Regions from separate parts of the Roseburia hominis A2-183 genome, predicted to be linked through region 1. Evidence: riboswitches for the same ligand, from Rfam matches in the RefSeq annotation. Region 1 holds a riboswitch; the other holds the start of a gene.
What was found. A riboswitch is a leader RNA that binds a small molecule or an ion and turns the genes downstream of it on or off. The one in region 1 is predicted to bind FMN.
Positions count from the first base shown of each region.

Region 2: linked by a shared signal. The riboswitch ahead of ribD (bifunctional diaminohydroxyphosphoribosylaminopyrimidine deaminase/5-amino-6-(5-phosphoribosylamino)uracil reductase RibD) and the one ahead of RHOM_RS02745 (ECF transporter S component) in region 1 are both predicted to bind FMN.

Region 1 covers NC_015977.1:613,415-624,379, reverse strand. Annotated here, with positions in the region: gene tsaD (tRNA (adenosine(37)-N6)-threonylcarbamoyltransferase complex transferase subunit TsaD) at 1-985, opposite strand, end outside; gene RHOM_RS02780 (DUF6715 family protein) at 975-1,559, opposite strand; gene RHOM_RS02775 (ribonuclease Z) at 1,580-2,497, opposite strand; gene RHOM_RS02770 (hypothetical protein) at 2,516-2,746, opposite strand; gene rimI (ribosomal protein S18-alanine N-acetyltransferase) at 2,875-3,312, opposite strand; gene tsaB (tRNA (adenosine(37)-N6)-threonylcarbamoyltransferase complex dimerization subunit type 1 TsaB) at 3,309-4,031, opposite strand; gene tsaE (tRNA (adenosine(37)-N6)-threonylcarbamoyltransferase complex ATPase subunit type 1 TsaE) at 4,028-4,477, opposite strand; gene RHOM_RS02750 (YcxB family protein) at 4,497-4,994, opposite strand; gene RHOM_RS02745 (ECF transporter S component) at 5,080-5,706, opposite strand; FMN riboswitch at 5,893-6,055, opposite strand; gene RHOM_RS02740 (Tex family protein) at 6,116-8,263, opposite strand; gene RHOM_RS02735 (membrane protein) at 8,427-8,765, shown strand; gene RHOM_RS02730 (DUF2752 domain-containing protein) at 8,754-9,197, opposite strand; gene RHOM_RS02725 (DUF975 family protein) at 9,620-10,393, shown strand; gene RHOM_RS02720 (uracil-xanthine permease family protein) at 10,476-10,965, shown strand, end outside.
Region 2 covers NC_015977.1:3,571,929-3,582,893, forward strand. Annotated here, with positions in the region: gene RHOM_RS16310 (HAD family hydrolase) at 1-34, opposite strand, end outside; gene ribH (6,7-dimethyl-8-ribityllumazine synthase) at 50-523, opposite strand; gene RHOM_RS16320 (bifunctional 3,4-dihydroxy-2-butanone-4-phosphate synthase/GTP cyclohydrolase II) at 553-1,770, opposite strand; gene ribE (riboflavin synthase) at 1,789-2,442, opposite strand; gene ribD (bifunctional diaminohydroxyphosphoribosylaminopyrimidine deaminase/5-amino-6-(5-phosphoribosylamino)uracil reductase RibD) at 2,424-3,551, opposite strand; FMN riboswitch at 3,828-3,942, opposite strand; gene RHOM_RS17640 (hypothetical protein) at 3,998-4,141, opposite strand; tRNA gene RHOM_RS17520 (tRNA-Arg) at 4,463-4,534, opposite strand; gene RHOM_RS16335 (DUF3881 family protein) at 4,827-5,705, opposite strand; gene RHOM_RS16340 (HD-GYP domain-containing protein) at 5,731-6,768, opposite strand; gene RHOM_RS16345 (DUF4446 family protein) at 6,778-7,284, opposite strand; gene RHOM_RS16350 (ParB/RepB/Spo0J family partition protein) at 7,337-8,254, opposite strand; gene RHOM_RS16355 (ParA family protein) at 8,266-9,024, opposite strand; gene RHOM_RS16360 (response regulator) at 9,459-10,103, opposite strand; gene RHOM_RS16365 (sensor histidine kinase) at 10,104-10,965, opposite strand, start outside.

The DNA of each region.
Region 1 (10,965 bases):
CCAGTCCGTCCCTCTGACCGCGCATGAAATCATAATATGCCGCCACACCGATCATCGCCGCATTATCGGTGCAGAAAATCGGCGACGGATGATAAAATGCCACGCCCTTCTTCTCGCACGCCGCACGCATTCCCTCACGCAGGGTGCCGTTGGACGCAACTCCACCCGCAATCGCAAATTTGTCCATTCCGAATTCATCAATCGCTTTCATGGCATTTCCGATCAGCACGTCCGTCACCGCTTTCTGGAAGGACGCCGCAATATCCGCCTGTACGATCGGAATGTTCTTCATTTTACAACCGTTTAAATAGTTGAGCACCGCAGACTTCAAGCCGCTGAAGCTGAAGTCATACGGGCCGTCCACGATTTTGGCGTGCGGGAACTCTACCGCATGCGGATTCCCCTCATGCGCCACTTTTTCAATCTTCGGTCCACCCGGATAGCCGAGTCCAATGGCACGCGCCACTTTGTCAAAAGCCTCTCCCGCCGCGTCGTCCCTCGTTTTTCCAAGGATCTCGTATTTTCCATAATCAAGCACCTTGACAAGATGTGTATGTCCGCCGGACACCACCAGGCATAGAAAAGGCGGCTCCAGATCTTTGTTCTCTATGTAATTGGCGCTGATGTGCCCCTCGATATGATGCACACCCACCAGTGGCAGCTTTTTGGCATAGCTGATGGCTTTTGCCTCCGCCACTCCGACAAGCAGTGCTCCAACAAGCCCCGGGCCGTAGGTGACACCGATCGCATCCATATCATCCAGCGTCATCCCCGCATCCGAAAGTGCCTGTCCAATCACCTGATTGATTTTTTCAATGTGTTTGCGCGAGGCAATCTCCGGAACGACGCCGCCATACAAGGTATGCAATGCAATCTGGGAGGATATCACATTTGATCTGACATCCCTTCCATTCACGACAACCGCTGCTGCCGTCTCATCGCACGAGCTTTCAATCGCCAATATTTTTATCTCATTACTGTTCATCGGAAGAATCTCCCTCCACCTGATAGAATACCAGAATCTTCCAGTCTCCATCGTCATCTTTTCTCAAAACATACATTTCGTTGGTACGGTCGAAGCTGTTGTTCTCATTCATAAAATAAGACGCCGTCACATAAGCGCACTCTCTCCCGTCCACCGTCTGATACACCACATCATTGCTGTCGCAGACATTGCTGCTGCGAATCGTTTTTGATTTGTTGTGGTAATCTTCAATATCCGCTTTCAGGTCGGAAAGATACTGATCCCGCGGATTGTTCTCCAACAGTTCGTCGTCCAGCAGCTTTCTCGCCTGATCCGCCAGCGACTCCAGTTCATCGTCCGTATAGGTATCATCATAGAAGCACTCCAGAATACGGTTGTAATACTTCACAACCTCACGCGGAGTTGCCGGATAGTTGGCATCCAGATTCTTTGTGATAAGCTTTTGTATCTCTGTCAACTCCACTGTATCTTCCACCGATGTCCGTCTCTGTGTCGTAAAAAAGTAATACGCTCCCACGATCAGTAAAATGATCAGTATTGTTATCACTGCCTTAATCACGCCACTCTTCTTCATTATGACAACCTCCCTTTTCTTTAGTTCTCATCCTCAAACATCAATTCCACGCTTTTCCCGTCTTTTCCCAAAAACGCATCCGGGAAAATCTCTCGCACCTGGGGCAGATAGTTCTCTGCATGCACCAGGGATGGAGAATAGTGGGTCAGCCACATTTCCCTGACGCCGGCTCTCTTCGCCATGTCTGCCGCCTCATAGAATGTCATGTGTTTGTACTGCTTCGCCTTGACAAGCTTCTCCGGCTCCGCATACATTCCCTCGCAGATAAAAAGGTCCGATCCCTCCGCCGCCGCCACGATTGATTCTGTCGGTCTGGTGTCCGTGCAGTACGTCATCTTGATGCCGCGTCTGGCTGGTCCGAGCACCATCTCCGGCGTATAGACCGTTCCGTCTTCCCCGGACAGGATCTCTCCCTTCTGCAGACGGCTCCAGTATTTCTGCGGAATTGCCGCCGCACGCGCTCTCTCCACGTCAAACTTCCCTGCACGTTTTATTTCGACCGAATAACCGTAACAGGTAACATTATGATTGACACGAAATGCATGTATACAGTATCCATTGAGTTCCAGCCGCATTTCCGGTTCCGTAATCTCAATAAAACGTATTTCAAACGGAAGTTCCGGAGCAATCACCCGGAGCGCGTTCACCACCCGTTCCAGCCCCCGCGGACCGATCATGGTCAGTGGCTCGGTTCTGTCCGCATTTCCCATGGTGAGAAGCAGTCCCGGCAGTCCGCCGATGTGATCTCCGTGGTAATGGGTAAAACAGATGACATCAATGGGCTTAAACGTCAGTCCCTTTTCCTTGATCGCCACCTGTGTTCCCTCGCCGCAATCAATCAGCAGACTGCTGCCGTTGTAACGCAGCATAGCCGCCGTCAGAAAACGGCGGGGCAGCGGCATCATTCCTCCTGTTCCCAATAGGCATACATCTAACATGAATAAACTCCTTTATCGCTATATCAGTTCTGTCTTTTGTTCCACCTCCGGCGCGATGGCAAACGTCCGCACCCAGGCGTCATAACACGATTCGCACAGATCCATCCTGTGCACCGTACCGTCTTTTCGTTCGGAAAAATAGCCCCACTCTTTACAAATAGTAAGAAAGGAACTTTTTCCTGCTTCCCCTTCCGTACAGATCGGGCTGCCACATCGGTTACAATAAATCACTCCGTTTCGTCTGCTCATTGATATATTCTCCATTCTATCGTCTGTTTCGCGCCGCTTTCTGCGCATCCGAAATTCCTTAGGAACTTCTAATATGAATCCGTCAGGATTCATTATATCATTGAGCCGCCGTGCAATCCCACAGGGAATTACAGGGCACAGACCATAATTCTGGCATCTTCTCTCGGGAATTCATAAAACCCCCGGCGGATACCCACCGAGGAAAATCCCTGCTTCTCGTACAAACGGATCGCCCCCTCATTTGACACGCGCACTTCAAGGACAATGCGGGCAATCTTGTGGTCTGCGGCACGTTTTTTCATCTCTGTGAGCAGCCCTTCCCCGATTCCACGCCTGCGGCACGCAGGATTCACAGCCACATTTGTGATCTCACCCTCATCGGCCGCAAGATACATTCCGATGTACCCCTGTATGACACCCGATTCCTCTGCCACCAGAAAGATCGTGTCGGGCAGACAAAGCGAATCCAAAAAAGCATTCTCACTCCACGGCTGCGAAAAAATCTCCGCCTCCAGAGACGCCACCTTCGCCGCATCTTCCGCTGTCATGCTCCGGATAATACTCATACGTTTTCCTTTCCTTTTGCGGCTTCCTGCTCCTTGCGCTCTCTTTCCGCCTGGGACAGCCGGAGATATTCCGGGCGGTGTTCCGCCGCGCTCTCCGTTTTTCCCTCTCTGTAATACTGCATGCCAAGCACAGCAACCGCGCCGGCCCGCTGCTTGTTCAGATGTGCGGGCGCATAGGAATGCGGCACCGTAAGCTGCTCCTCCAGATATGCCTTAAAAACCGGTACACCGTCTCCCAAAAATACGACCGCCTCACCTCTGCTGTTGATGTCCGCCGCAATCTCATCGATTCCCACGGCACACTCTCCGCGCAGCACCTGCATGTCGTTTCCATCAAAACGGTACAAACCGGTATAGGTCTGATTTCTTCTTGCGTCCATAAGCGGGCATACCATATCCCGGTGTCCCACCAGATTGTATGCAAGTGCGTCCACCGTCGGCACATTGAGGATCGGCTTCTCCAACGCGAGTCCCAGACCTTTTGCCGTCGCCGAACCAATCCGAAGTCCCGTAAATGAGCCCGGTCCGCCTGCAACCGCGATTGCATCGATACTCGAAAGATCCAGTTCGATCATGCGCGCCACCTCATCCAGCATGGGAAGAAGGGTCTGTGAATGTGTCTTTTTATAGTTTACGGTATATTCTCCCAGAAGGTTGTCATCCTCCGCGATTGCAACGCTCGCCACCAGACCGGAACTGTCCAATCCTAATATTTTCATTTTCTGTCCTCCTGATGCTCTCTTATGGTAATTCTGCGATAATCAAATCCCATTTCCAGATCTTTTTCTATAGTAACTTCGCTGCGCCGCTCCGGCAAAATCTCTTCGATCAGATTCGCCCACTCGATCATGCACAGACCATCCCCGTAGAAATAATCCTCGTAGCCGATCTCATCCATCTCCTCGATGTCCCCGATGCGGTAAACGTCGAAATGATAAAACGGCATCCTGCCCTCCTCATATACCTGCACGATTGTAAAGGTCGGGCTGGAGACTGGCTCCGTGATGCCAAGTCCTTCCGCAATTCCCTGTGTGAAGACTGTCTTTCCGACGCCCAGATCTCCCACCAGCGTATAGACGTCGCCGGGCTTTGCCTCCGCGCCCAGGCGTTTTCCAAGCGCGTGCGTCTCTTCCGGCGAATATGTTTCATAGATCTTTTCTGTCATATTTTAAAATCCCCATTCTCTACTTCATCTTCAAACGGTACGCCGGCAGATGTGCCGCAGCCTGTGTCTGCAGTGCCGCGTAGCTTTCCCCCAGCTGTGCTCTCGGAATGACATAGGCATTGATCCTGCTGCTGTACACCAGAACGTTGTGCTTCGTCGCGACCATTTTATAGATCTGCTCCCACGGAAGCAGCGCACTCTCTTCCTTCTGCGATACGTGCAGCCCCTCCTCGTCCACCTCATAGTGCAGCGTTCCCCGCAGCACCTCGGACATTGCCAGTGTGCGCTTCGACCTTAGGTACAGGCTCACCGGAGGATAGACCAGAAATACGATGCCAAATACAATATATAATGCGGTGTATGCCGCCTCGATCTTCCCGCGGGTCACTCCTGCCACCACAAAAATCAGGATGGAAAACGCAATGGAAAACCACCCGTGAAATCCGGAGTAGGTCTGGTACATATTAAACCGGTACATATCTTCTGCTGTCAATGTAATATCAAACTTTAGCGGCATAACATTTCCTCCTGTCTATATCTAAGCTAGTATAGCATTTTTCATTCCAAAAGAAAAGGGGCTGTCGTCTAAGACAGCCCCTTTTCTAGCGGTTCGCTCCTTTCAGAATCGGCGAAATGTGTTTGTATACCAAGAATGTGATTACCACGGAAAACAGTCCCTTCACGATGGTAAACGGCATATTGAAGCACACCAGGCACTGCAGAATGCTCTTCATGGATGGTACGATCACCTGATAAGCGCCGAGCACAGCTTCTTCCGGCATAAAGTTGTAGTATACCGGATATACCAGGAAGTAGTTGGATACCACGGAAAATACACCCATGATCACCGCACCGAACAGGGATCCAATCAATGCGCTTCTGCGGCTCTTTTTGTGGCGGTAAATCAATCCTGCCGGAAGTACGAATGCTACGCCCAGAAGGAAGTTGGAAAGCTCACCGACGCCGCCGGTTGTTGTAATAAACAGATGAAGCACATTCTTGATCAGACAGATCAGAATGCCGCATACCGGTCCCATGGAAAATGCACCGATCAGTGCCGGGAGCTCTGAGAGATCCATCTTGATGAAAGCCGGCATAAACGGAACGGAAAAATCCAGGAACATTAAAATAAATGCTACTGCGGAAAGCATTGCCGTGACGCTCATGTAGCGAACGCTCGAAATACTGTTTATTGTTGTCCTACCTGTGATTGTACTGTTTGTGTCCATAATGACTCGTCTCCTTTTCTCTGCAGGAATTCGAGGTATTCTCGCGTGTCAGCCGTCTTTCAACGGATTGCATTCCGGCAGCGGAACAGCGCTTATTCCCGCCACACAAAAAGCCCCGGATGATCTCTACATCCGGGGCGTTAAATTGCATTCTTAAGACCCTGCTGCCGCAGGTCCTCCTAACATGCTTCTCTTCTCTCATCCAGACTATACTGTCGGTCCCGGATTCACACCGGCTCAACTGCAACTGCAGCTCACGGACTGATCTGGCGTCTGCCAGAATCACCGTCGGTCGGGAATCTATGCTTCCATCTCTGTGAACTCATATCACCCTGCCCCGAAGAATTCCTAATATTTATTTTGCTTCTATATTGTATGCCCATATGGGCATACTGTCAACCCTTTTTCTCTATCCGTTCAGCTTCATCGTCAGCTGGATGCGCTGCTTTTTCGGATCAACGCTTAATACTTTCACTTCCACAATATCCCCGACGCTGACAACTTCGAGCGGGTGCTTGATAAACTTGTCGCTCATCTGTGAAATATGCACCAGTCCGTCCTGATGAACACCAATATCGACAAACGCGCCAAAATCAATGACGTTGCGCACGGTTCCTTTCAGAATCATCCCCGGCGTCAGGTCTTTGATCTCAAGCACATCGCTGCGCAGAATCGGCTTTGGCATGTCCTCTCTCGGGTCTCTCGCCGGCTTCTCCAGCTCCTTGACGATGTCCTGCAGCGTCATCTCTCCCACACCCAGTTCTTCCGAGAGTTTTTTGTAGTCATGGATCTTTTTGGAAATGCCCTCTACCTTCCGCTCTTTTACGTCAGATAACGTATAATCCAGCCGCTTCAGAAGCTTCTTCGTGGCATCATAGCTCTCCGGGTGCACACCGGTCGCATCGAGCGGATTCTTTCCGTCACCGATCCGCAGGAATCCTGCGCACTGTTCATACGCCTTCGGTCCCAGCTTCGGCACCTTCAAAAGTCCTGCACGGGATACAAATCTGCCGTTTTCCTCGCGGTAGGTTACAATATTTTTTGCCAGCGTCTTGCTGATGCCGGAGACGTATTCCAGAAGCGATGCCGATGCAGTGTTCAAATCCACGCCGACTTTGTTCACGCAATCCTCGACCACGCCGCCAAGTGCTTCGCCCAGCTTTTTCTGGTTCATGTCATGCTGATACTGTCCCACACCGATGGACTTCGGATCGATTTTAACAAGCTCCGCCAACGGATCCTGCAGACGGCGCGCCATGGACGCTGCGCTTCGCTGTCCCACGTCAAAATTCGGGAATTCCTCCGTGGCAAGCTTGCTGGCAGAATAGACTGACGCGCCCGCCTCATTGACAATAATGTACTGTACTTTTACCGGAAGTTCCTTTAACAGGTCCACAATGATCTGTTCGGATTCCCGCGATGCCGTTCCGTTTCCAAGGGAAATCAGGGTAATGTGATATTTGGCAATCAATTTCTTTAATACCGCTTTTGCCTCCGCCACTTTATTCTGCGGAGCCGTCGGATAAATCACCGTCGTATCAAGCACTTTTCCGGTCGGATCTACCACAGCAAGCTTACAGCCTGTCCGAAACGCCGGGTCCCATCCGAGCACCACCTGTCCGGCAATCGGCGGCTGCATCAGCAGCTGCTCTAAGTTCTTTCCGAATACACGGATGGCGCCGTCCTCCGCACGCTCGGTCAGGTTACTCCGGATCTCACGCTCGATCGCCGGTGCAATCAGACGGTCATAGGCGTCTCTCACCACATCGCGCAGCACCTCATTCGTCTGCGGGTTGTCCCGGACAATCACCTTTTTCTCCAGATAGCGCAGAATGTCCTCCTGCGGCGCTTCGATCTTCACGGTGAGGAATTTTTCTTTTTCTCCGCGGTTCACCGCCAGAATCCGGTGTCCGGCAAGCTTTGCCACCGGCTCGTCAAAATCGTAATACATCTCATAGACGGACTCCGTCTCCGGGTCTTTGGCAGTAGAGGTCATCCGGCCTTTTTTCACCGTGAGGTCACGGATGTGCGTACGGTAATCCGCCTCGTCAGAGATGGACTCCGCAATAATATCCGACGCTCCCGCAATCGCCTCCTCGGCGGTTGTAACTCCCTTTTCGGCATCCACGTATTTTGCCTCCTCTTCTATGAGCGGCGTTTTTATCATCTGCAGTGTAATCACACCGGCAAGCGGTTCCAGTCCCTTTTCCTTGGCGATCGTGGCGCGCGTTCTGCGCTTCGGCTTGTACGGGCGGTATAAATCCTCCAGCAGAACCATCGTCTCCGCCGAAAGGATCTGCGCTTTCAGTTCGTCCGTCAGCTTCCCCTGCTCCTCAATGCTGGCGAACACCGTCTCCTTGCGCTCCTCCAGTCCTCTTAAATAGGTAAGGCGCTCCGACAGGTTACGAAGCACCTCATCGTTTAATGCGCCGGTCGCCTCCTTCCGGTAACGCGCAATAAAAGGAATGGTATTGCCTTCATCGATCAGCTTGACTGCTGCCTCTGTCTGATGGCGCTTAATTCCCAGTTCCTCAGAAATTTTTGCAATAATATCCATATCTGTCCTCCAAATTTTACCGAGTCTGCTCCCAGTATACCGAAAATCCGCTGTAATCTCAAGTGCCTTCCTCATTGTCTTTTTGGCTTTCCCATGTTACAATAGACAAAGTTATCCTGCGATATACTGGCAATACCGGCATATCGGGAAAGGTCTGATTATCATGAACAACAAACGACGTTCCCAGCGAATGGAAAATGCCGCTCTGCTTCTCGGCGTGATCGGGGCAGCTACTTTTTGTCTGGTCTATCCGGCACTGATCTGCGGATCTCTTGCCATCGTTTTTGCACTTTTATCCCGGGGCGGCGAGCGCACGCTGACCTCCCGCGCGAAAATTGCTCTGATCCTTGGCGCCATTGCCCTGGGCATTGTCCTCGCCATGATTATTTACACATTTGCGATTGCCGAATTATATTATGGCGGCGTGGAAAATATGGCGCGTCAGGTATACGGCACGCTCGGCATCGATTTTGATACACTGATGAATTCCCTAGGCCAGTAAATCCACATGCCACACAAACAGGGCAAGATTTTTGACCAGGCAGTTGACCACGATCAAAAGCAGGGCGATCCATATATAGACATCACGAAAGCGCAGGGCAATCCGTATCCGGCTTCCGCTCACGCGTTCAATGGTCTGGCTGATCATAAACCAGCCGCTAAGCAGCGCCGCATACGGCACAAACGGGTGCAGCACAAAGGAGCGCAGCCATTTGCCGGCAAGCAGCGCCCTGACGGCTCTTGTCCCGCCGCACCCGGGGCAGTACGCTCCGGTCAGCGCATGAAACGGGCAGGGCAGCAAAAATTTCCAGACCGGAATTCCTGTTACTCTGACAAACAAAAACAGCGCCGCGAAAATTCCCGCCGCGCACCAGCCCATAATATAAAAATCCCGGTCTACCCGTCTATCCGTCTGAAACATTCCGATCTCCATTCCTATCTTACTCCCTGCTATTATAACCGCCGCATTTTCGGTTGTAAAGCACGCGCACGTTTCTGGATTCCAAATCTCTTTAACTGCCAGTAGCATATCACGGTCTTCCATGCTATAATGAACTCTGGCGAGTTCATATTAGAAGTTCCTGCGGAACTTCGGATGCGCAAAAATCTGCGCAGATACAGGGAAATAATGTTCGCGAAAGCAATGAGCAGTGCCATCCATGAATGTTACAAAATCCGGCTGCTTGCAGACAATATTTTGTAACATTCATGGATGATAGGGCGAATGCCCGTGAGTTTGAAAATGCCTTGCATTTTCAAACCCACAGGCACTGCGTAACTATAGGAATATAATGTTCGCGAAAGCAAAACTTTCACCAGAACATACACAAATATCACATCCACAGGAGTCTACACATGTCAAGATCATCCAGCGAATTAAAACGTATTTCACGCGACATTTTAAATAACCGTTATTCCGTACCGATGGCAGCATTTCTGACTGCCTCCTTAATTCCGACGCTCATCGAGATTCCGTTCTCCATGACGCTCGGCGATTATCCCGGCACTCCGCAGCTTATCATCAGCACGATTGCAGATATTTTAATTCTTCTGATCGCCCAGATGCTAGAGACCGGCGTTATGCTGGTTCATATGAATATGACGCGCGGTCAGACATACCGCATCCGTGATGTTTTTACACCGTTTCGCAATGGCGCAGAGCGCTTCTTTCTCGCTGCCGTTCTCTTCGATGTATTTCTGGTGATCGCAGGTATTCCTGCCATTGCCGGTGTTCTTTATTTTTATAAAACCGGTGTCTCCGGTCTCTCCGGTGCCCTGCTTGCTGCCGGAAGCATCCTCGGTCTGATTTTTACTTTCTGTGTGTTGCTTACCTACCGCATGGTTTTCTTCTTTCTTTTAGACCATCCGCATTTAAGCGTGCGGGATGCTTTTCGCACCTGCCGTAAATTTATGCGCGGACGACGCAGGAAGCTGCTTTACATTTTATTCAGCTTTCTCGGCTGGGGCGCGCTTGCCATCTGCTCTTTTGGCATTGCGGCTCTCTGGATCAGTCCTTATATGACGCAGACGCTGCTCACTTTCTATCTCGACGGTACCGGCGAACTGGACCAGATTCCCGTCCGTGATTACGATCAGGAGGCAAGACGTTTCACCGGATCTATTTTTTGATATCTTATGGCAAATCAGAAGTTCTGATTTGCCATTTGTATATACGCAACTACCAATCATTTTACATCAGGAGGAGTTTACTATGAACGAAAAAGACGGAGCAATCCGCGACGCCAGCGTACTTGGCGTACCAAAAATGCTGATTCTTGGCCTGCAGCATATGTTTGCCATGTTCGGCGCAACCATTCTTGTACCAATTCTTGTCAACAGCTACTTCGGCGAAGATGTTCTACATGTACAGGTTACATTGATCTGTGCCGGTATCGGAACTTTATTTTTCCATCTATGTTCCAAATTCAAGGTTCCGGCGTTTCTCGGTTCTTCCTTTGCCTTCCTCGGCGGTTTTGCCACGATTGCAAACATGGATTCCGGTGTATTCGCCGACATGTCCAACGCTGACAAACTTTCCTATGCCTGCGGTGGAATTGTTGTCGCGGGTCTTTTATATCTGATTCTCGCGCTGATTATCAAGCTTGTCGGTGTCAAGAAGGTCATGCGTTTTCTTCCGCCGGTCGTAACCGGTCCGATCATCATCTGCATCGGACTGAGCCTTGCCGGTTCTGCCATCAACA
Region 2 (10,965 bases), 630 kb from region 1:
CATCATAATCGAATATGATTGTTTTTGTCATCATTTATTTTCCTGTCTTTTAGAGCTGCTTCATCAGATTGACCATCTCAATCGCAGATAATGCACAATCATAGCCTTTATTTCCCGCTTTGCTTCCTGCACGCGCAATAGCCTGCTCGATATTTTCAGTCGTGATCACTCCGAATAAAACCGGGATTCCTGTTGCAAGTTCAACCTGTGCGATTCCCTTGGCAGATTCATTACACACCAGATCATAATGTGAAGTATCTCCACGGATGACAGCTCCAACGCAGATAATTGCATCATATTTTCCTGACTGTGCCATCTTCTGTGCTGTAATCGGAATCTCAAATGCTCCCGGTACCCATGCTGCAGTAATGTTCTCTTCTTCTACTCCATGTCTTACCAGTCCGTCGACTGCCCCTCCCAATAATTTATTCACAATAATTTCATTGAATCTCGCTGCCACGATACCAACCTTCATTCCCTCCGGTGCTACTACTTTTCCTTCTACTAAATTGATCTGTCTCATTTTTTCTTCCTCCTGATATTTGCTGTTTTTTATAAATTTATTTCTTTAAAAATATGACCCATCTTTTCCTGCTTCGTCTTCATATACTTCCGGTCATACTTTTGTGCCGGAATCTCCAGAGGTACTCTCTCATTGATCTTCAGTCCGAATTCGCCAAGTCCATAGACTTTATCCGGATTATTTGTCAGTAATCTTAATGATTTCACACCAAGGTCTGACAGTATCTGTGCCCCGACCCAGTACTCTCTGAGATCCGGTGCAAACCCTAACTTCACATTAGCCTCCACAGTATCGTATCCCTGCTCCTGAAGCGCATATGCTTTGATCTTATTGATCAGTCCGATTCCTCGGCCTTCTTGTCTCATATACAGAATGATTCCTCGGCCTTCTGCTTCTACCTGGCGCATCGCTGTCTGCAGCTGCAGGCCACAGTCACATCTGAGCGATCCGAATGCATCCCCTGTCAGACACTCCGAATGTACCCGGCAAAGCACATCCTCACCATCTCCCAGATCACCTTTTACCAGTGCCAGATGATGCTCTCCTGTAATATCATTGATATAACCATACATTTTAAAATCACCGTACTGCGTTGGGAGGTTTGCAACGGCTTCCTCCTTTACATGCTTTTCATGTATTCTTAAATAATCCTGCAGATCACGGATCGTAATAAATGTAAGGTTATGCTCTTTTGCCATTTCCCATAGCTGTGATGTACGCATCATAGTTCCATCTTCTTTCATAACTTCACAGCACACGCCGCATTCTTTCAGTCCAGCAAGTCTCATAAGATCTGTTGTTGCCTCTGTATGGCCATTTCGTACCAAAACCCCGCCTTTTCTGGAAATAAGCGGAAACACATGTCCCGGTCTTCTGAAATCCTCCGGTTTTGACTGATCATCCACACACTTCATGATAGTATAGGAGCGCTCTTCCGCAGAGATACCTGTGGTTGTATCTGCGTGATCTACTGCCACGGTAAATGCTGTACTGTGATTGTCCGTGTTCTCCGCAACCATCGGCGGAAAGTTCAATCTCGCCGCAATTTCTGCACTCATCGGTGTACAGATAAGACCCTTTGCATAGGTCGCCATGAAATTAATATTTTCCCTGGTCGCAAACTCTGCCGCACATATCAGATCTCCCTCATTTTCTCTGTCCGGATCATCTGTGACCAGAACTATTTTTCCTTCCTTAAGATCCCTAAGTGCTTCTTCAATTGTGTTGTACTGATAATTTTGTGACATAGTGTATATCCTCCTGTTCTAAAACCCGAATTCTTCAAGAAACTCCATCGTAATTCCGGATTCTTTTTTCTCTTCTTCGTTTTTTCTGATGCCAAGCAGTTTTTCTACGTATTTTCCGATCACATCATTTTCCAGATTAACCAGATCCCCCGGCACCTTTTCCAAAAGAGTGGTTTCTTCTCCTGTATGTGGAATGACCGACACCTGAAAACCAGCTTCATCAACCCTTGCAACTGTCAGGCTGATCCCATCAATACAGACGGATCCTTTTTCCACGATCAGATGCAAAATCTGTGGCGATGTCTCAATTGATACCCAGATGGCATTTTCTTCCTGGAGCATGGAACGTATCACGCCAGTCCCATCAATATGGCCGCTTACTATGTGTCCCCCGAACCTGCCGTCTGCAGCCATTGCACGTTCCAGGTTTACCTGGCTTCCGGCCTTGCAGCTGCCAAGACTGCTTCTTCTGATCGTCTCTGCCATCACATCGGCAGTAAATCCGTCCGGCTGAATCGACGTAACTGTCAGACACACACCATTCACAGCGATACTGTCACCGATCCTTGTCCCTTCCAGGACTTTCCGGGCTTTCACTGCCAGGATCCCTGATTCCCCTGTCAGCTGTATATAACGGACTTTTCCTTTCTCTTCTACGATTCCTGTAAACATGATTCCTCCTGTTTTTTATCACACACCTGACATTTTATCCGGATATCCTCACCGATCTGGCAGATATCTGTATATTTCAGTTCCACTGCTTCAGACGGCAGTTCAACTCCAATACCCTCTACCGGTGTCTTCCCAGCCACACCGCCAAACAGCTTTGGTGCCACAAAAGCCTGTACTTCCTTTACAATTCCAGCTCGCAGTGCACTGTCATTTAACGTACCTCCTCCCTCCAGGAGGATGCTGTCAATGCCTCTGTTTCCAAGATCTGCCATCAGCTTCTTAAGGTCTATCTGATTCTTTTCGTCGGGACAGTAAATGGTTTCAACTCCCATGGTATGTAATATTTTTATTTTCTCTTCTGCATTTTTCTGTTCTGCATAAGCCACGATCGTCCGGTACTTTTCCGCACTTTTTACAATCTGACTGCCCGGCGGGATCCTGAGCTTACTGTCACACACAATCCTGACAGGACTTTTCCAGCCTTCTACCCGGACGTTTAACATCGGATCATCTGCAAGCACAGTTCCAATACCAGCCATGATTCCCATGTACTGATGTCGCATATGCTGTACTTCTTTTCGTGCAGATTCTCCGGTGATCCATTTTGATGCTCCTGTTTTCGTTGCGATCTTCCCATCCAGTGTCATGGCATACTTCATTACCACATAAGGAGTCTTCGTAGTAATATAATGGAAAAACACCGGGTTCAGCTGATCACATTCTTCTCTCATAAAATCTTCAACTACTGTTACACCGGCTTCCCTTAACATCTGTACACCTTTTCCTGCCACTTTCGGATTCGGATCTCTGGAACCGATCACCACTTTTCTGATCTTCTGTTCAATGATCGCTTCCGTACATGGAGGTGTTTTACCATGATGACAGCAAGGCTCCAACGTGACATAAATCACCGCACCTTCTGCTGATTCTGTAAGAGAAGCAATTGCATTACGTTCCGCGTGAAGTTCTCCATACTTTTTATGATAGCCTTCCCCGATGATCTTTCCGTCTTTTACGATCACTGCCCCTACCATAGGATTGGGATTCGTCCAGCCTTCTCCTTTTTTGGCCAGTTGAATAGCCCGAAGCATATATTCCTGATCCGTCATTTCTATTCCTTCTTTCTTATTCCTGTTCTTTGCCTGGGCTACGCCGAGGCTTTTAAACATGTGCAATCGGATTCACAGACAAGTGAATGGTATAGTTATTTCGAAAACGATGTACCAGATACAAAAAAAGCCTGCAGAAATATCTGCAGGGTGGAATTGATCTGTTACATATGATTGATAAATGAATGTCTGATTTTCCTATATAAAAAGCTCTGAAATGGATCACCATCTCAGAGCTCTGATACTACATTCATTCATACAAAAAATCAACTGTACTATCATCTTCTTCCATCCAGACTGTACTGTCGGCCCCGGAATCTCACCGGATCATGCCTCTCGGCTCGCGGGCTTTACCGCCGGTAGGGAATCTCACCCTGCCCTGAAGATATCTTTTTGTTTATTTTAATACTTTATCTGTTATTTGTAAAGCAGAATTTTTATTTTACTTAGTTTACTGGTTTGGAAATGAAAGTTCCCGGATGAGCAATTTTCATATAATTTCTCAGTTTCAATGCCAATACTCTTAACCGTTCAATCGCTATCTCAACGATTTTTTCATCTGGATCCATCTGATCCACTTTTTCTGCCATAGGCATCCTCCTTCTTCCTGAAATAAAAAAATCCGCCCAGATTAGAACCTAATCTAATCTGAACGGAATACTCATTCAGGCTTGATATTTTCCAAGCAGAAATAGTTTTAATCATTACCCTTTTGTTAGCTACAAGAATTTACAACCTTTTACACCAGTTGCATTATAGCTTTTCATTCCTGTTAGCAAATCTACAATAATTTTACTGTTAGCAATTTGCATTTTCTGTTAGCAAAAATGCTCATTTTTTGATTTGCTGTTAGCAGAAAAACAACAAAAAAAACGGCAATGATTTTTCTCTCATTACCGCTTAAAATAGAGCGTTCCCTATAGGAATCGAACCTACAATAGAGTCTTAGGAGGACCCCGTTATATCCATTTAACTAAGGGAACAAATGCCGTATTTTCGGGCTTTTCAGCCTTTTTGGCTCCGGCTGCCATGTTTATGAATCCAATCACTTTCGTGATGAATTGTCCCTGCTATTATATATTGATTTTAGCCTTTTTGCAAACTCTAAAATCCCGTTGTGTCTCACTAAATGGTCTGCACTTAGTTGCCCCTTAGGAGGGGGCTGTTATATCCATTTAACTAAGGAAACATATATTTGCTGTATACAGGCTTCTCTGTATACAGCTTATTCATTTTATCATATTATCCGTCAAAAGACCATAGGAAAATCACAAACTAATCCCGGTATTTTACGCTGCCCTGCATCCAGATATTTCCCTTAAAACGTCTGCCCACTTCCGGTTCGCCGAGCAGATCTTTTTGATTGATACAGACGCTGAAAAGAATATCATTGCACATGATTTCCATGGAATATACATTTTCCTCCGTGAAACGGTTCTGGAGCAGTGTCACATCCATGATCTCGCCGAGCACCGAATACTGATCACTCTCAATACCGTACGGCATAAAGTAGGTATCCACAATGCTAAGCACATCTTCATGTGTGATCCTTTTTGACAACAGTGAGTAGGTATCAATGTCCTCCAGCGTCAGATTCTCGATCGCATCCTCATCCCCGTCTCTTGCCGCGGCAATCAGATGATTCCGGTCTGTTCCCTCCTTTGGCGCATGAGGCACTTTTTTCTCCGCCTTATTGATCGGGAATAAAATCTTTCCCTCCGTAGACAGCGCAGCTAAAATGACGCCGTCTGCCAGATTCATATATCCTTTGCTCTTGCTGACCGCAAGATAATCCACCACATTCTGAAGATAAAAAATGAGTGTCACTCCAATGCGGACTTCATCACATATCCCCGCATAGGATTCTTTTTCCGCATGTTTTTCCACTTCTGCGGGTTCTATTGTGGATATGTTCTTTCCACACAAATACGGATAGTAATATTCCATCTCAAAGGTATCATCTTCGTTATACACGCCCCGGACAGAGATTCCGAAAAAATCTCCGTACTCCTTTGACAGTTCTGCAAATTCATTGCCCTCCGAATCAAGTGCTGCCTTCTGAACCGTCGGTGCGCTTATAATATCTGCAAAAATATGCTGCAGCTGTTCTTTTGTAATATGACTGAACCCGATGGCTCTTAGAAATTTGTGCATTTTCTATCTTCACCTCTTTCTGTTTCTAGTTTTCGACCTGAAGAATAGATACATTCTTGTTCTTATTCAACTGGTATATCTTTTCCGTCAACCGGTCCTCTTCATCCAAAATTCTAATTACAGGCCGGATGGAATTTTCTGTCTGTTTTAAAACGATGCCGGACTCTCCGGTATTGAGCCGGACTCTCGTCCCGACCGGATAGCGTGCGACGAGCCGCTCGATCACACGCACGATTCTCCTGTCATAAAAAATATCCGTACCTTCCACCAGATACTCGAGTGCCTGCTGGATGCTCATACGTCTGCATTCCATCCCGCTGATAAAACAGTCAAATGCATCACATGCCTGTAATATTCCACATTCCGTATCCCGCGTTTTCTGCTTCAGAGGAAATCCGGAGCCGTCTCTTCTCTCATGATGTACAAGTACCATTTTTTTTACAAAAGGATCCATCCATTTTTCTTCCTCCAGAACAGAGTACGCAAGGATCGGATGCTTCCGGTATTCAAAAGCCTCTGCTTCTGACAATTCGTTGATGTCGCAGTTGATATACGGCACCGTAATGTAGCGGAGTCCCAGATCATGCAGCAATGCTCCCAGTGCAAGTCTGTAAATCTGCTCCGCAGTGAGCTTCATTTTTTTTGCGACTATAATACATAATTTTGTTACTACAAGTGTATGTTCGTACAAATTACTTTCGCGTTCCAAAAGATCAATTACCATATTTTCATCCGCCTGCATGACATCCTGAATAATGTCCTCTGCGACGTATTCAATTTCCCGAAGAGAACTGCCCCTGTGATAAATATGCTTTTCCAGAATAGATTTTATTTTTTCAATATATTCTTCCCGTTTTTCGTTACTGATAATATCATGTGGTGTTTCATCTTCCTCATAGGGATCTTCGATACACACGGTCTCGATTCCCAGAAAGGAGATCAGATCCAGATATTCCGTTTTCAGCGTTGTTCCCTCAGAAATGAGAATTTCATTTTCCTTCGTTATGACCGGCCCTGCAAGTTTCTCCCCCCCTTGCAGTGTTCTTACCAGTTGTATTCTCATACATTATCCTCATTCGTTGTTTTCTGTTTTTCCCATAGCTCTGTCGAGAGCTTTCTGCTCCTCATCCGATAACACGATAATGGAATTACCATCTACGATCTCTTTGATATATGTATAGCAGCCTTCGCGTGTGTGCATGGCATTGATGATAAATCCGTTATTCCTTACATCCAGCATGGCAAGAGAAAAACTGAGTTTTCCTCCCATCTCGTTGAACGCATCATACTTTATCAGTCCCATCTTCTGATAGGTCAGCTGCATGGCCTCAAACAATGATTTGATTGTTTTTTCATTCTCATTGTTTGCCTCAAGAAGTGTATCTACCTGATCCAGACGCTTGATCAGGGTATCTTCCAGATTCTTACCGTTTTTTCCGCTCATAAATACTTTGTATGCTTTTTTCAGCTTCCGCATCTGCGCTATATTTACAATGATAAGAATCAATAGAATCAGAACCACTGCGCTAAGTCCGATAATAATATAATCGGAATCAAAACCTAAATACTGTGAAATCATATGCTTCCTCTCTCTTTATTCTGATATGACTTTTATCAGAATCTTACTCTGTCTATTTTCGGATGGATCCAAACAGATCCATGATACGGTCAAGTTCATCCATAGAATAATATTCAATTTCGATCCTGCCCTTCTGGTTATCCTTCTGATTGATGGCAACCTTTGTTCCAAGAATGACTTTCATCTTCTCTTCCAGATCACGGCAGATTGCTTCCATCTTCGGATCGATCTTTACCTCTTCCTTTGCTTCCGGCTGATCTTTTTCCTGCTGGATCTTCTTTACCAGTTTTTCCGTCTCACGCACACTCAGTTTTTCGTCGAAAATCTTCTGTGCTGTCGTATACTGTTTTTCCTGATCGTCAATACCGAGAAGTGCTCTCGCATGTCCGGTCGAGATCATGTCATCAATTACCATCTGCTGTACTCTCTCGTCGAGTTTTAACAGTCGCATGGAATTGGTGACAGCGGTTCTGCTCTTCGATACACGCTCGGCAACTTCATCCTGTTTCAGATTGAACTCTGTCAGTAACCGCTTGTATGCAATTGCTTCCTCAATCGGATTTAAGTTTTCTCTCTGGATATTTTCAATCAGGGAGATTTCTACGACTTCCTGGTTGGAAAGATTCTTGATAATTACTGGAACCTCTTTTAATCCGGCAAGCTTTGCTGCACGCCATCTGCGCTCGCCGGCAATAATTTCATAATATCCTTTTCTGTCCTGTACAAGCAGAGGCTGTAACACACCAAACTGTTTGATTGACTCGGACAATTCCAACAGGGCATCCTCATCAAAATTCTTTCTTGGCTGTTCCCGATTCGGTTCTACCTTATTGATATTTACCAGAACACCCTCGATGACTTTATCGTTTTTCACATTTTCATTCTTTGCTTCCGTTTTTGTGGCACTTACTTTGTTTGGAATTAAAGAATCAATTCCCTTTCCCAGTCCACCTTTTTTTGCAGCAGCCATAGTTTTCCTCCTTATCTCTCCATCACTTCTTTTGCCAACATACGATAACTTTCTGTTCCCGCTGATTTTGAATCATACATATTGATCGGAAGTCCGTGAGATGGAGCCTCTGCTAATCGGATATTTCTCGGAATCAGTGTCTCATAGATCTTGGTATCAAGATTTTCTTTTACATTCTCTACTACCTGATTGGACAGATTGGTTCGCACATCATACATCGTGAAGACAACTCCGTCGATGACGAGATCTGGATTCAGTCTCTGCTGTACCAGATCAATCGTGTGGATCAGCTGGCTCAATCCCTCAAGTGCGTAATACTCACACTGAATCGGAACCAGCACAGAATCCGCTGTTGTCATCGCATTGATCGTCAGCATATTTAAGGATGGCGGACAGTCAATGATGATAAAATCATAATCATCCCTGATATAATCTACGGCATTTTTTAAAATATATTCCTTTTCATTGATACCAAGTAACTCGATCTCTGCTCCGGCAAGATTCACATTGGACGGGATAATCTTCATTCCTTCTACTACGGTATCTGCCATACTCTCTTTGATGGAACACTCATCCAGCATCAATTCATATACAGTATTTTCCAGTTCGTTTTTATCAACGCCTAATCCGCTTGTCATATTTCCCTGCGGGTCAAGATCAATGGTCAACACTTTCTTTCCTGCTTCTGCAAGACAGGATGATAAATTGATAGCTGTGGTTGTCTTACCAACACCACCTTTTTGGTTTGCGATTGCAATTATTCTGCTCATATATTACCTCTTTTAAATTTTTATTACCCTGTTCATTTGGTGCGTTTTGTTTGCCAGAGTTCATTATCTCTTCTGTTTGCGCTTCTTTTGCGCATCCGAAGTTTCATTGAAACTTCTAATATGAACTCGACAGAGTTCATTATAACACTTTTACATATTCTTTTCTATAGGAAAGTTCGTATGAAATGTTTCACGTGAAACATTTTCACAGTGATTTCAAACTGTTGTATTTCTGTTTTTTTATAAATACAAAATCTTGTAGAAAACATGTGTGAAACATTTCATTTATATAATGTTTCACGTGAAACATTGTGATGATTTGTCCAATAATACGCGTTTTAAAATATTTTTATGTAGTAATAAACATTATTTTCTATAAAATAATTGAGTGTACCGGATGATTCCGAAACACTCAATCTTTATACTCTCTAATACTAATGAATAGAAATCAAATTATTCCGAATAGCAAATACCGCTGCCTGCGTACGATCAGAAACATCAATCTTTTTAAAAATACTTGATACATGATTCTTCACAGTACGTTCACTGATGTGCAATTCATCAGCTACTCCCTTATTGTACATTCCAACCGCAAGAAGTTTCAACACTTCGAGTTCTCTCTTCGTCAGTTTTTCAATCTTCTCACTGTCCATATCCCGGTCAATCATTTTTGCATTCAATACAGGAATCAGACTCGGCTGTATGTAATCTTCTCCATCAACAACAGATAAGATTGCTTTTTTCAATTCAGAAGACTCGGAGTCTTTCAACAGATAACCATTGATTCCGATGTCCACTGCTTTCAATAAATACTCTACTTCATTATGTACGGTAAGAACAAGAATCTTGACATCTATTTTTTCATCTTTAATCTTCTGCAAAACTTCAAGTCCATTCATGCGCGGCATATTGATATCCAGCAACAAAACATCCGGTATCTGATCTTTTAATTTTTCCATGCACTCAATACCATCACACGCCTCTGCAATTACCTGAAAGTCTCCTTCCAGTTCCAACAGCTGCTTTAATCCTTCACGAATCAATGAATGATCATCTGTAATCATTACTTTTACTGCCATTTAAAACTCCTCCTTGTTACTAATAGGTACTTTCACTATAATTTTTGTTCCAACACCGATCTTAGAGTCAATCTGTATCGAACCGGATAATAAATATACTCGTTCTTTCATCATAGACATTCCAAACCCAGAATTATCATCCCTTGGACGATCATCCAGAATATGAACATCAAATCCTGTTCCATCATCCTCGACTATTACCGTGATAGCCCCTTGCTCATATCTTAACAGAACATGTATCAGAGTCGGGTTTGCATGACAGATCGCATTGCTGCATGCCTCCTGAATAATTCTAAGTAACGTTATCCCGATAATCGGTTTTAATTGATAAGGAGTTCCTTCCACTACAAAATGAATCTTCTTCGTGCCGGTTGCTTCCAGCTTGTCCAAAGTTCTCTCGATTGTAATATCCAGACCAATATCATCAAAAGACATAGGGCGCAGGTTATAAATCATCTTTCTGGTATCATCGATGATCTCCCTGAGATTCTTGATCATCTTACTGAGTTCCAGCTTACACCGGATCGGATCCATATCCACCAGTTTACTGCACAGTTCTGCCATGTGAACCATTGCCGTAAGATTCTGAACGGTACTGTCATGAAGTTCGCGTGAAATACGCTGTCTCTCATTCTCCTGCGTTTCAAGGAGAGACGTATGATACCTTTCTTCCTCAAGTGTATTTCTGTCACACCTGTATGCAACATCTGCTTCCGCCTGCCGCAATACCTTCGCCGCTTCTTCCACTCTTTCCATCTGCTGCGTATGGTAGTCTGTCTCCTGCTGAATTGCTTCCTCGAGTTCTTTCATCTCTGCATGCAATTCATCGATTTTCTGCTTATTCCTGGAATTTACTTTTCTT